4 regions of the Shewanella sp. 10N.286.52.C2 genome follow, and region 1 is predicted to be linked to each of the others. Evidence: predicted binding sites of a transcription regulator. Region 1 holds the regulator's gene; each other region holds the start of a gene.
The links. The regulator sigma-54, encoded in region 1, starts transcription at its own class of promoters, with help from an activator protein. The targets are predictions, from matches to a motif close to GTTGGCACGNNNNTNGNNT.
Positions count from the first base shown of each region.

Region 2: BCU94_RS12015 (LruC domain-containing protein) is a predicted target of sigma-54. The motif match lies at 1,240-1,258, and genes of this name have one in related genera.
Region 3: BCU94_RS04340 (DUF3192 domain-containing protein) is a predicted target of sigma-54. The motif match lies at 1,358-1,376, and genes of this name have one in related genera.
Region 4: BCU94_RS16945 (LiaF domain-containing protein) is a predicted target of sigma-54. The motif match lies at 1,587-1,605, and genes of this name have one in related genera.

Region 1 covers NZ_MCTV01000013.1:19,804-23,019, forward strand. The annotation lists gene rapZ (RNase adapter RapZ) at 1-594, opposite strand, end outside; gene ptsN (PTS IIA-like nitrogen regulatory protein PtsN) at 591-1,034, opposite strand; gene hpf (ribosome hibernation promoting factor) at 1,037-1,324, opposite strand; gene BCU94_RS05950 (RNA polymerase factor sigma-54) at 1,349-2,833, opposite strand; gene lptB (LPS export ABC transporter ATP-binding protein) at 2,968-3,216, opposite strand, start outside.
Region 2 covers NZ_MCTV01000032.1:11,164-14,379, reverse strand. The annotation lists gene BCU94_RS12015 (LruC domain-containing protein) at 1,300-3,216, shown strand, end outside.
Region 3 covers NZ_MCTV01000009.1:29,348-32,563, reverse strand. The annotation lists gene BCU94_RS04350 (Zn-ribbon-containing protein) at 118-891, opposite strand; gene BCU94_RS04345 (hypothetical protein) at 936-1,268, opposite strand; gene BCU94_RS04340 (DUF3192 domain-containing protein) at 1,460-1,846, shown strand; gene BCU94_RS04335 (DUF2789 domain-containing protein) at 1,843-2,073, opposite strand; gene BCU94_RS04330 (GNAT family N-acetyltransferase) at 2,239-2,877, shown strand; gene BCU94_RS04325 (DUF962 domain-containing protein) at 2,878-3,192, shown strand.
Region 4 covers NZ_MCTV01000057.1:38,382-41,597, reverse strand. The annotation lists gene BCU94_RS16950 (nitroreductase family protein) at 625-1,284, opposite strand; gene BCU94_RS16945 (LiaF domain-containing protein) at 1,686-2,342, shown strand; gene BCU94_RS16940 (sterol desaturase family protein) at 2,466-3,215, opposite strand.

The DNA.
Region 1 (3,216 bases):
GTAGGGCCTTAACTCAAGCTCCCAGTGCGGATTCGGTAAAAAGCGCACATCAAACATAAAGTCTGCTTCAGCCGGCATGCCATGCTTAAAGCCAAATGACTCAAAATGTACCACTAATTCTTTATCAACACTGCCTAGCAAGATTTGCCGAACATGATCGCTCAATTCGTAGATATTAGTTTGCGAGGTGTCGATATAGTGATCAACCATTTTGGCTATGGGTTCGAGTAACCGCCCCTCAAGCTTAATGGCTTCTTGTAACGAAATTTGATTCTTAGACAGTGGGTGTAATCGGCGGGTCTCACTAAAACGCTTCAGTAACACTTTATCGTTGGCGTTTAAAAAGAAACTGGTAATGCTGGTATCGTCAGACAGTAAAGCAATTTGCTCTTTGAGTACTTTGCCTTGCTCTTCGATATTACGCACATCGACGCTAATGGCGACAAGCTCGTTACTATCTTTAAGCTGTTCAAGCAGGCTGCCAATCAGTGGCAGTGGCAGGTTATCAACACAGTAATAACCTAAATCTTCAAGCACTCTCAGTGCGACTGATTTTCCTGAACCTGAACGTCCCGATACGATGACAAGTTTCATGCAGTAATAACCTGATAAAGTTCTGTAGCGTCATGACTCTTTCGAAGTCGTTTAAGTATCAATTTATCACTGAGTTTCTCTGCCATGCTAGATAATGTGCTTAGGTGTTGCTGGCACTGATCTGCAGGTACAAGAAGCGCAAATAAAATATCTACAGGTTGCTTGTCTATGGCATCAAAGGCGATTGGCTCTTCGCATTTGATTAAAATAGCAATGGGTTCTTCGATATTATCTAAGCGCCCATGTGGAATTGCTATGCCATTTCCTATACCTGTACTGCCCATTTTTTCACGCGCTATTAGACTTTCAAAAATAGCCTGTGAAGAAAGGGTTGGGTACTGGGCAGCCATTAAATTGCTGATTAATTCCAGTACCTTTTTCTTACTGCCCGGAGTGGCACAGGTAGTGCACGCCGGCTGCAGGATGGTACGAAGTTCCATCGTTAATGCTTAGTGAGTTTCTCTTTATGTTTAATTACCTGACGGTCTAGCTTATCTATCAGGGCGTCTATTGCCACATACATATCAGCGTTACGCGATACAGCAAACACTTCACCGCCTTTTAGGTGCAGTTTGGCTTCGGCAATCTGTTGTAGCTTTTGAACATCGAGCACAACGTGAACATTATTGATCTGTTCGAAGTGTCGTTCAAGCTTTGAAAATTTTGTTTGCACGTATTCCCGTAAAGATTGAGTTATTTCAATATGGTTTCCAGTCAGGTTAATTTGCATAGGTCATCCTCCAATAACAAAAAGTTATAAGCTTTTGCGTTGGTTTGAGGGAGGGATGAGCATTGCCTCTCGATATTTGGCTATCGTACGTCGAGCAACGTTAATCCCTTGTTCAGCCAATAGTGTCGCCATTTTACTATCACTAAGAGGCTTTTTCGGGTTTTCTGCAGCTACGAGCTTTTTAATAAATGCGCGAATTGCTGTAGAAGAGCATTCTCCACCATCATCGGTACTTACATGGCTTGAGAAAAAATATTTTAGTTCAAAAAGTCCACGGGGGGTATGCATGTATTTTTGGGTCGTGACCCGTGAAATGGTCGACTCGTGCATTTCAACCGCTTCAGCAATATCATTGAGCACCATCGGCTTCATGGCTTCTTCACCGAACTCAAAGAAACCTTGCTGAAATTGTACGATACAGTTAGCCACTTTTAGTAAGGTTTCATTACGGCTATCGATGCTTTTGATAAACCATTTAGCTTCTTGTAAATGACCACGAATAAATTGGCTGTCAGCTTGGCTTGAACCGCCTTTGGCCATAGCTGCATATTGCTGATTAACGCCAATTTTAGGCATGTTATCGGGATTTAGCTCGACCACCCAGCGACCATTCTTTTTAAGTACAGTAACATCAGGAATGACGTACTCATCTTTAATGGGGGTAATTTGCAAGCCTGGACGTGGATTGAGCGTTTGAATAAATTCAATGGCTTCACGTAAATCATCTTCTTTAAGCTTGGTTTTACGCATCAGTAACCTAAAGTCACGACCGGCGATTAAATCAAGATGATCTTTAATCAGTAACTTAACATTATCTATGCAAGGAATTTCATTAGGGTATTGGCCTAATTGAATTAATAGACACTCACTTAAATCTCGCGCTGCAATGCCGACGGGATCGAAGTGTTGTACCCGTTTAAGTACAGCTTCAACTTCATCGAGTTCGATATCGTCAGTGCCTAAGGATTGCAAAATGTCTTCAACGCTCTGGGTGAGGTAACCGCGCTCATCAATGGCATCAATAATGGCGGTTGCAATCACTAAGTCATTTTCAGAAAAGGGAGTGAGGTTTTTTTGCCATTCAAGATGCTCATACAAGCCTTCACTGGTTTCGCCTTGAAACGGCATATCATTACCGCTCGATACTGCGCCAGAGCCAGAAGTCGGCGAGGCGGTATACACCTCATCCCATGTGGTATCCATAGGGAGTTCTTCAGGCATAGAATCTTTAGTGAGCGATTCAGTGGTATCAACCGTTGAGGTGTCTTTTTCTATGGTGACTTGGCTATTATCACTAAAATCGGTGTCAGTTTGCAGGGCGTTTTCTTTTACGGGCTCTTTGGCTTTAGTGAATTCGTCTTCAAGCTCTAATAGCGGGTTTGAATCAAGTGCTTGTTGAATTTCTTGCTGTAGCTCCAATGAGGAAAGTTGCAATAAGCGAATCGCTTGTTGCAACTGTGGGGTCATGGTTAAGTGTTGACCCATTTTGAGTTGGAGTGAGGCTTTCATGTACCGCTTGTCCCTAATTGAATTACATCATCGCGACGAACAGTGTGGGCGCTAGTTTATGATCCTAGAAAAATAGACTAGATTAAGGTTTGTTGTTGGCCGCGAATGCCATACTAAAAACTGAATAGTGCTAACTATAGCTTGAATTGTTCACCTAAGTATACCGACCTAACTTGCTGATTGACTAAGATCTCAGCAGGTGTTCCTTCAGCAATCAAGTTTCCGTGACTCACAATATATGCTCGCTCACACACATCAAGTGTTTCACGGACATTATGGTCGGTAATTAGCACCCCTAAACCACGGCTTTTAAGTTGTTGAATAATTTTCTTGATGTCGATTACTGAGATAGGATCTACCCCTGCAAAAGGTTCATCTAATAA
Region 2 (3,216 bases), on a different contig from region 1:
CCCTACTAATTGGCAAAAAATAGTTGGCTAAAATTTTGAGGGGTGAATAGTTAAATTTTCCTATTAATCAGCTTATTATGTGTGCTTTGTTCGTCGTTTTCTCTTTTGCAACTTTAACCTTTAAAGAATGAAAGAGAGAGGCAAAGATGAAAGTTGTGAATAATAAAAGTAAGCAAAGTAACTTTATTCCGATACTCTCATTTTCTATGAATGCATTTAAAATTGCGGATAAGAGCATGAACCCAACTAAATAGTAATTATGTATGCTACCCATGAAAACTCCTTAACTAGTGTGGTCAGAGTAAACTTTATAAGGGAGTTGATAGGCACATCATTATTTAATGGCTTTTTCTTCCCTAAATGGCGTGCTCGAAGATTGCGTTCGAGGTTAGCTTACTCTGTCCTTAAGTGGTTCTACCTTAATATAACTTATGAGCCTAGTTCAATGTTTTACTTAGTTTTTGTTGGCTAGCCTATCTAAGACCATCACTTCAATCTAATCCATTGCCTGCCGCTGGGATGTTCAGGATGAACGGAATGTCGCGATCACATGGTCAATAATGTTCCCGACATTATCATGACATTTCCCAAATCCCTATGGGTCAGATGTGAAAGAGCGACCTTATGTGCAAGCACGACTGTGACACGCTGCAAGTTCGTCCCTGAAAGCTCGGCCATGACGTCCATGTCATGGACGGTCACAGCCGCGCTTACACCCGAATTGTCACCGCTTCGATTTGACTTCATTGGCAGCAATTAAAAGAGCTAAAGTTAGAAAACTTAAAAATTTAAGAGTCTAAAAGACTCAATTTGAATTGAGGACGTTGAAGAAAATAGCGTGATGCTCACATGGATGTGAGCATAGCTTTCGCGGAGCATGGATGCACCATCGGAAGCGTTAGCATTTTCACTCTTTATAATAAACAGGGTCCGAAGTTAGCAACAAACGAAGTCCAAAGCTGGATCAATCCCCATCGAAAATCATGCGCTTTTCAGCATTTTTCGTTAGGGGCGGCAGGGTGATCCAAGAGGGTATTGCTGTTGATACCCTTTTGGTCGGGTGTGGGTGGACAACCCACGACGTTAATCCAAACGGAGTTTGGAACAATACAGATCAAACCATTCTCAACCCCAAAAAATCACAAAGTCTCAAATTCAGAATGCGTTGCAGAATGCATTTTAGCATTGAGATACAATCTTGCCTTTAATGTAAGCTATTGTATTTAAATGGTAATAAAGGTTGGCATCCACTATGCATTATCCCCAGTACATCCTGATAACGAATAGCGAGATGCCAATATGCAAACATTAAACACAACAATAGTTAACGTGAAACCACTTCACTCTCAAATCATCAATATTCTTGGTTTAAGCAGTATTGCTATTGGTACTAGCATGGCTTTGTTCAGTGCTAATACCAATGCCGCTGAGCCATTCAATGCCTGTCCTACCGAAGCATTTATTATTCAAACGCCAGCAGGCATTCCAAAAACCTTTGGAGTTGAACTTGGTACCGGTAGTTATTCGGTATTGTCGCCTGATATGGGACTGACCAAAGGATTTAATGGTGTTGGTTTCAGCTACACAGATAATTACCTTTATGGCTGGGATTATCAGCATGGCACTGTGGGTAAGGTGGGTGAAGATTACCAAGTTGAGCCACTAACGATCGTAAAAGACAGCTCAGCTGCTGCAGCGGGTAACTTCTACGTAGGTGATGTCGCCATCAATGAAAACGTTTGGTATGGCTACCGTAAAAACCAAGGCTTATTTACTGTGCCGTTAGATGGCAATAATCACCCAATGAACATTGTCCCAGGCAGTAAAACCAATGCCACTTACAACGTAACAGATTTTGCCTTTCATCCAAGCAACGGCTTTTTATACGCAGTGACTAACGGCAGTACAGGTAACTTACTCAAGATTGACCCCACAACAGGTGCCGCTGAAACCTTAGCAACCGTTATTACTAAAAGCAGTGGTAGCTTTACCTTTGGGGCGCAGTTTTTTGACCCTAATGGCAACCTTTATTTAAGTAACAACGGCGATGGCAATGTGTATAAGGTCAACGTTGAAAGTGATAACCCTACCGCAGAGTTGTTTTCATACGGGCCGTCATCTTCTTCAAATGATGGTGCTCGTTGTGCATTAGCAGAAGTGCCAGTGGGAGACAATGTTGATTTTGGTGATGCGCCAGACAGTTACGGTACCCTAATTGCTTCAAATGGTGCCCGCCATAATATGGTTGCTGGCATGTCATTAGGCAGTGTTATTGATAATGAGTCCGACGGTTATCCTGCACCACTATCAGATGATGAAAGTGATGGTATTGATGATGAAGATGGCATCAGCATGCCAACCGGTTTTGAAGTGGGTGAAGAGGCGGTGTTATTAGTCACAGTAGAAGGGGATGGTGCTTATATTAACGGCTGGATTGATTGGGGCCAAGATGGTCAGTTTGATAGTGAAGATCAAGTGATTATTGCCCGCTCAGTGAGTAGCGGCACATCAACTGTGACGATTAACGTACCTAATTGGGCTAAAACTGGCGCAACCTGGTCACGTTTTCGTTTGAGCTCAGAGGCCAGCTTATTACCAACAGGTGGTGTCAGTGATGGTGAAGTGGAAGATTATCCTATCACTGTCACTGAAACCGGCATCACTATCAGCTATTACCCCTCATCGTCAGAATACACCACGTTAGCTTATGAGGATTTATACCCTTTTCAAGGTGACTTTGATATGAACGATGTGGTGATGCAGTTACGTATTAGCCAATACAGTAAAAATGACATGGTTCGTCGCGTGGGCTTTGATGCGCAATTAGTGGCAATGGGCGCTTGGTATCACAATGGCTTTGCGGTGCAATTACATGATATTGGCCGCGGCAATGTGCAAGAGTCAGCCATTGAGTGGAGCGCCCAAGGGGTTAAGCAGACCAGCTCACCACTTGAAGACGGGCAAACCAATGCGGTGCTGTTATTTACTGAAGACTTATGGCAACACGTCAGTGCGGGTAATGGCTGTCAATATTTCAGAACTGAACCGGGTTGCGGCACCCAATACCGCGCAACATGGCAAATGACAGTGCCGTTTGTTGATGCGGTACATGTTGATGATATGCCTGAGTTCCCCTATGACCCATTCATTTTTGCCACTCCAGGTACGGATCATAGCCTAGCGGCTAAGAATATTACTGATGGTAAAAACCCAGGA
Region 3 (3,216 bases), on a different contig from region 1:
AAACCAAAAAGCCTGACTTATAGATTAATTAAGTCAGGCTTTTTGTTGAAAAGAAGGTTAATGATGCAGCTGTTCTGATCGATGTTAGATACTTCAGAACAATAACGTTTGAAATTATTACTGATGATCCCATGAGATATTCGACACAATTCTGCATGGCTCACATCTGAAGTGAAACATATCCAATAATGGCTCATCCAATAACCACTGTTTCGATCCACAGCGTGGACAGGCTCGTTCTTTTTCAGACTGTAAACTTTCACCACCAACGCGATAAAGATAATAGTAAGTCGGAATTTTGGTAATAAATTCAATTCTGCCGCGGATATCCCAGCCTCGTCTAAATAAATCACTTTTATGACTGGTCAGTTCTTCTAATGCTGCAAATTCAGCTTTGGTTGCCGCCGCCATTTGCAGTTCATCACAAGCTTGCCACTCTGTTTGCCAGCGAATAACTCGCTTATGGTCGCCATTAAAGCTTGCTGGAATTTGATATAGCGGAATAGGGAGAAGGTTGTCGCCACTTCTTAATGGTGAGCACATATGTACATAGCTGGTGTAAAGCACCTGCCAGCTGGGAGTGTCGATATTACTTTGCTCTGAATTGATATCTTGACCGATAAACTTTTCACGTGGCGCCAATAACTTTGCTTCAGTTAGCATAGTTAATGCTTGTTTGACCCATGGGCTGTTGTTACGGGCTGATAAACTGTTTTTTTCAGGTATTAATAGCCTGACTTTAAACTCACCTTCATTAAATGCGACAGCAAATTCTCGTCCTAATACTTGGCCATTGGCTCTGAGTGCTTCTAGAAAGTTATTAATGGCTTTTTCTGCCGCAGTGATAGTGGTATCGGCGAAACATTCAAATCTGAGTTCAGTGACAAACATGGTTTTCCGTTTTTAGCTGGTTAAATGTATTGAGGATGTGGTGCTTAACTTTCTAATTGTACAATTCGTTTTTCAAGTGCTGCTATCTTTAGGGCAAATTCACTTTCGACAGCGTCAAATTTAGCCTGCCATTTTTGTTCTAGCGCCGTTAATGGGTCTTGAGCCGTTTCAGTATTAGCTGGCTGTATCATGGCTGCTAAATCGGGTAAGTCTTGCCATTGCTCTTTGGGGATGGCTTTAAATTGCTGCAAACCCTGAATAAGGGTTGGCATGGCTATCCGCGTACCTAATTTACCTTTTATTAACGCTAATGTTGGCGTATGACCTGCTACAGCAATGGATTTTGCCGCCGCAAGGACTTGTTCAATTGGACTCATAATTAGTGAAAATCCTTAAATATCGGTAGTGAAATTACTCAAAAAGTGAGACATGGTTTTAAATGGTGAATAAAATCAAGGCTTTAATTTTTGGCACACTTTTAGCTTAATCAGTATTGAGAACAGTATAACTTACTCTGAAAAACAGTTTCAGTAGAAATTACATTAGAACCATTTGAAAGGGACGTATTATGAAAGCAAAATTGGGTGCAGCATTAATTATGGCTATAGCAGCGACTTCACTAACTGGTTGCGTATTGAATGTGGGCGATCACGAAGGTAAGCGTAGTGATTCATATTGGCAAAAACAACAACAAACTAATCGTAATAACTTAGCGAAACTTTCAATCGGAATGGCAAAAGATCAAGTCACCATTTTGATGGGAACGGCTGATTTCAGTGAGGCTTATGTGACCCAAGCTGACGCTGAAAGTCCAAAGAAAGAGGTTCAGGTGTTTTTCTACCGTACTCAATGGAGTAAAGGTGACGGCAAAACCACAAAAAGTGAATGTACCCCAGTTGTAATAAGTGACAACAAATTAGTGGGTTGGGGTGAAACTGCTTACCAAAACATTTAATTTCTTAATAAAACGTCCAGTTGGTCTATTAATTCAGACCACTGGCCGTCTTGATGTAAGGCCTCTTCAATAAAGTGTCTTTGCGATTCTGACCAAAATCCAGCCTGTGCAATGGTGCTATTTTTAGCCAGTTTATGTTGTTCGATAAACTGGTTAATATCTTCCTTAGATGAACTTAATCCTAATTGCTGAAATAAGTGTTCAAATGTTGTCGTTGTCGTATCCATGAGCTTTCACCATGTATGAATGATATTACTTTACTAAGATTAGGTGACCCTATTTAAATTGCAATATGTTTCAAAGTTGTTAAGTTGAGACTATCAACTGGATTAGTTAAGAGTGACATCATGGAAAACAACACTTTGCCCCCGAAAACTCAAGCAGCGCCGTCTTTGGATGAACAAACTAACGATCAACCTAGAGCGGTTTATTTGACTGCGGAAGATCTAAGAGTTGCAGCATCGATTATTTATAATGCCTATCATGATGATCCATTTTTTATTGAAGCTTTAGCCACTGCTAATAAAGCCAATTACGAACAAAAACTGCGGGCTGCAATCAGAGAAGAGCTCACAGAGTTATGGCAGCAAGAGCAACCATTAATTGGTTGGTTTGAAGGCAAACGTCTCATCGGTGTCGCCTGTGTGATCACCCATCAAGTGCCTCTTGGTGAAAGTCGTTACTGGCACTGGCGTTTAAAAATGGTACTCGGCACTGGTTGGAGTTCAACCCAAGCATTTATTAAAAAAGAGCATACCATCTTAGAAAGTTTACCGAGTAAACAATACGGTATTTTACAATTTATCGCTTTGAGCCCTAATGAGCAAAGAAAAGGTAATGGGGCAAAATTAATTCAAGCGGTGTTAAGTTGGTGCGATGAGCAGTTAGAGCTCGATGGGATCGGAGTATTTGTTAACAACGATAAACATGCAGCGCTTTTTATTGGTGAAGGTTTTGGCCATTTGTCTGATCAAACCATTGGCTCTGTTGATGGTGAGATATTAATTTATCAAAGTAAATCGGAGCAATAAATGGCTGATAAACAGTATCAAGACTTTAAGTCGTTTTATCCTTTTTATTTATCACAACATCAAAATGCCACATGTCGGCGCTTACATTACCTCGGCTCTGGACTGATAGTGTTATTGCTGTTGGTGACTCTAGTTAGCCAGCAATGGTGGCAACTATTATTTATCCCTGTCATCGGTTATGGATTTGCATGGATTGGTCACTTTGTATTTGAAAAAAACAAACCTGCTACTTTTGAATACCCGCTATACAGTTTGCTCGCTGACTGGGTAATGTTTGCGCAAATGTTAAAAAAGCTATTCCTCTCAAAGTCATAAACAGGCAAGTTTCACTTTGGCGTG
Region 4 (3,216 bases), on a different contig from region 1:
ACCATTTTATCAGCATTTTTAGTCGCTTTAGTTATGACTCTACACTTTTTGGAATAACTTACCATGTTGAGAACGACTTGAAACACTGAACATAATGGCGGCTTTATCAATAAGCTGCAGCTAAGTAACTCCTCTTCTTAATACTGTCTGTTGTTAGCGATTGCGCAATGCCTTAATGATACTACTATCAACCAAAGCAGCTGCATTCATCCATCAATATTCATGCCTCCCATCAAATACATTCCATTCTTCATAATATCGTTTCAGCGCCAGCGGTTCATGGCATGACACGTATGAATAGCACCTTGCAGAGGCTACTCAATTTCATCAGTATTCCAGTTGAAGTCAGTCCCTATAAAGGTTTAACTCATGCTCAACGTTAATGTGACGGGTTACATTGCAGTATTATCAGTCATTTAGGGCTTATAAAAGCCGAACCTAAAATTTTCCACCTTCCTGTGAAATAGTAACTGTTTAAAATGGAGACTAAGCTGCTGATTTAATCTTTTAAAAATACTCAACACAAAAAAGCCCATCAAGAGTACATGATGGGCTTTAATAACAGGGACAGAATAATCAATTAGAAAGGTGTTACAAGCTATAATTTAAACGACCAAATATAGTTTATAAAACAGTGATGACATCTTGTTCAGGTAAACGCGATTTAGGTAAACCAAAGTTATAATCTTCACCCTCTTTGTGATAACCCATTGCTAGCGCAAACTCACAAACGTAACCATCTAACTCTTCTTTAAAAATTTCACCAATTAAGCTTGGATCAACGCCTTCCATCGATGTAGAAGCAATCCCTAAACGAGCTAGCGTATGCAAGGTATTACCAATAGCAATATAGGTTTGCGCTTTAGTCCAATGGCCATTAAAACCACTGTCATCAGTATTTTGCTCTGCAAAACCAAAAGCACCATTTAGCATGTTGTCATACATGTCTGCCGGTAAATGACCTGACGACACTTCAACATCAACAACTTTTCTGTAGTCATCTTTAGTGAACTTAGGGTTATGGGCAAATAAAATCACATGGGAGGCTTCAGTAGCATGAGGCTGATTAAACTGGTGCATATTGGCAAACGTTTCATGAAAACGTTGTTTTGCCACATCAGTTTCTAATACGATAAATTTCCACGGCTGTGAGTTAATAGAAGAAGCAGTTAAACGAATCGCTTGTTTCACTACGTCCATATCCGCTGCTGAAATACGCTTACTTGAATCATACTTTTTCACAGTATAACGTTTATTCAAATCTGCAATAATTGGGTGTGACATAATGATTTTCCTCATAGGTGATGCCGATGCGGTGCATTTTAGGCTTTTCCATTGAGAAAAAAAGAGTGCTAGACACCAATCTTTATGGAGTTTTTAAACCATAAAAAATCCGTAATAGCGGGTGCAGATGGCTCTATAGCGTAACTATACGTAGAAAAAATGACAAACCCATGGCTGTTCACTGGTTATTTTGACTAATTCAGCTGGCTACTTTCACTATATCATTTGCATTTATAAAGGTTAAAAACGATAACGCAATGCTGCAAGAATGATAAAGCACTGTTTTTATATAGTATCTTTAAACTGGCCTGCATATTGCTTTAATTTAACTTAAATACAACATCTACCCTAGTGACTAAAATCTGAGTCACTATGTACTATAAAGTCCAAGGAGTGACATTATGGCCGTGATTTTAGAAGATCGCCCTATTGAGCAAGTCAGAGAACAAGTTATCGATCAGTTAATTGTCAATTATAGCCACGGCATTATCTCTGCTGAAGCCTTTGAAAGACGCCTTGATGAGGCAATGAACTCAAGTGTTCATCAAGAGATCGTCGCACTGGTCGCAGACCTAACCTTAACCGCTGATACTGACTATAGTCAGCAAAAAGACCACCAGTTTGCGCCAAACTATGGCAGCAAAACTGCCACTGAAGATATGCGCTTAACCAGCATATTAGGTAACAGTGAACGTAGCGGCCAATGGGTGGTGCCAAAGGTTATTAAGGTTAATAATATTATAGGCGAAACCACACTGGATTTTAGTGATGCCATTTTTCAGCATCAACATGTCACCATTGAGATTAATTGCTTTTTGGGCAGTAGCAGTATCTATGTTCCTGAAGGCATTAATGTGGTGTGTAAAACTTACGGGCTCGTCAGTAGCATTGAAAACAAAGCGCCTTCTATCGCAACCCGCCAAGCTCCTGTCATCACCATTGAGGGTAAGGTTATTTTGGGCTCGCTGGAGGTGTCTATCAAGCGCACCATTAAAGAGAAATTTATCGAGTTTGCTAATAATTTAAAATCGGCATTTGATACTAAAAACTACTTTTGATACTTGAAGCAACTTTGATACTAATAGCGATTTTTGATGCAAATAACGAACAAAGCCGAACATAAAGTAGGCTAAACCGATAGCCTTTACTGTCTGTTCAGCCGTTAAATATGCCTGATAGCATCAGGGCTTTGAAATATCACGACATAATAGCAAGTCCTTCACTCTGGAAGAGGCGCCTTGATAAAAGCCGATTTCGTTAACAAAGCCTGGCGGGTTTTTAAAGGTGCCAAACAAAATATCAAAAATAGGCAGGTCAGAATAATTATACCTATGTAGGCCTTTTTGATGATGCACAGAATGGCTTTCAGGTCGCTGAATAATATATCCAAGCCACTGAGGAGTGCTAATATTGGTGTGTTGAAATACGGCGAGAAACATGGTGATGTATAAAAACCAACTAATTGCCTGCGGTGATAAACCCACAAACACATTAAGGCTAATACTGCCAACTAATGTAAAGCCAATCATATCTAGTGGGCTAAAATAAAAAGCCCCAAATGAGTCTAACCTTTCGGCGCTATGATGCATCTGATGGAAGGTTCGCCACAGCAGTGGCGTTCGGTGCATACTCCGATGCCATACATAAATACCAAGTTCGAAAACCAGCACGGCAATAATGGTACTCGCCAATGGGTTTAACTGCTGCAGATTGACCAATTGATAAGGCAATAAATACTTATCCCATATCAAGGGTAAATAAGTCGAAAGGTAAAAATAGCAAATAAACACCAACAGTGATTTAGCATACCAGCCTTTAACCTTTGCTTGATGCTGGGCAGGCTTAATTGCTTCAAGCAGCATCAGGCCCAAATATATTCCCAGCAACGCTAAAGAAACTGGGTCCAGCAGAATTTCTAGTGGCGTAGGCATA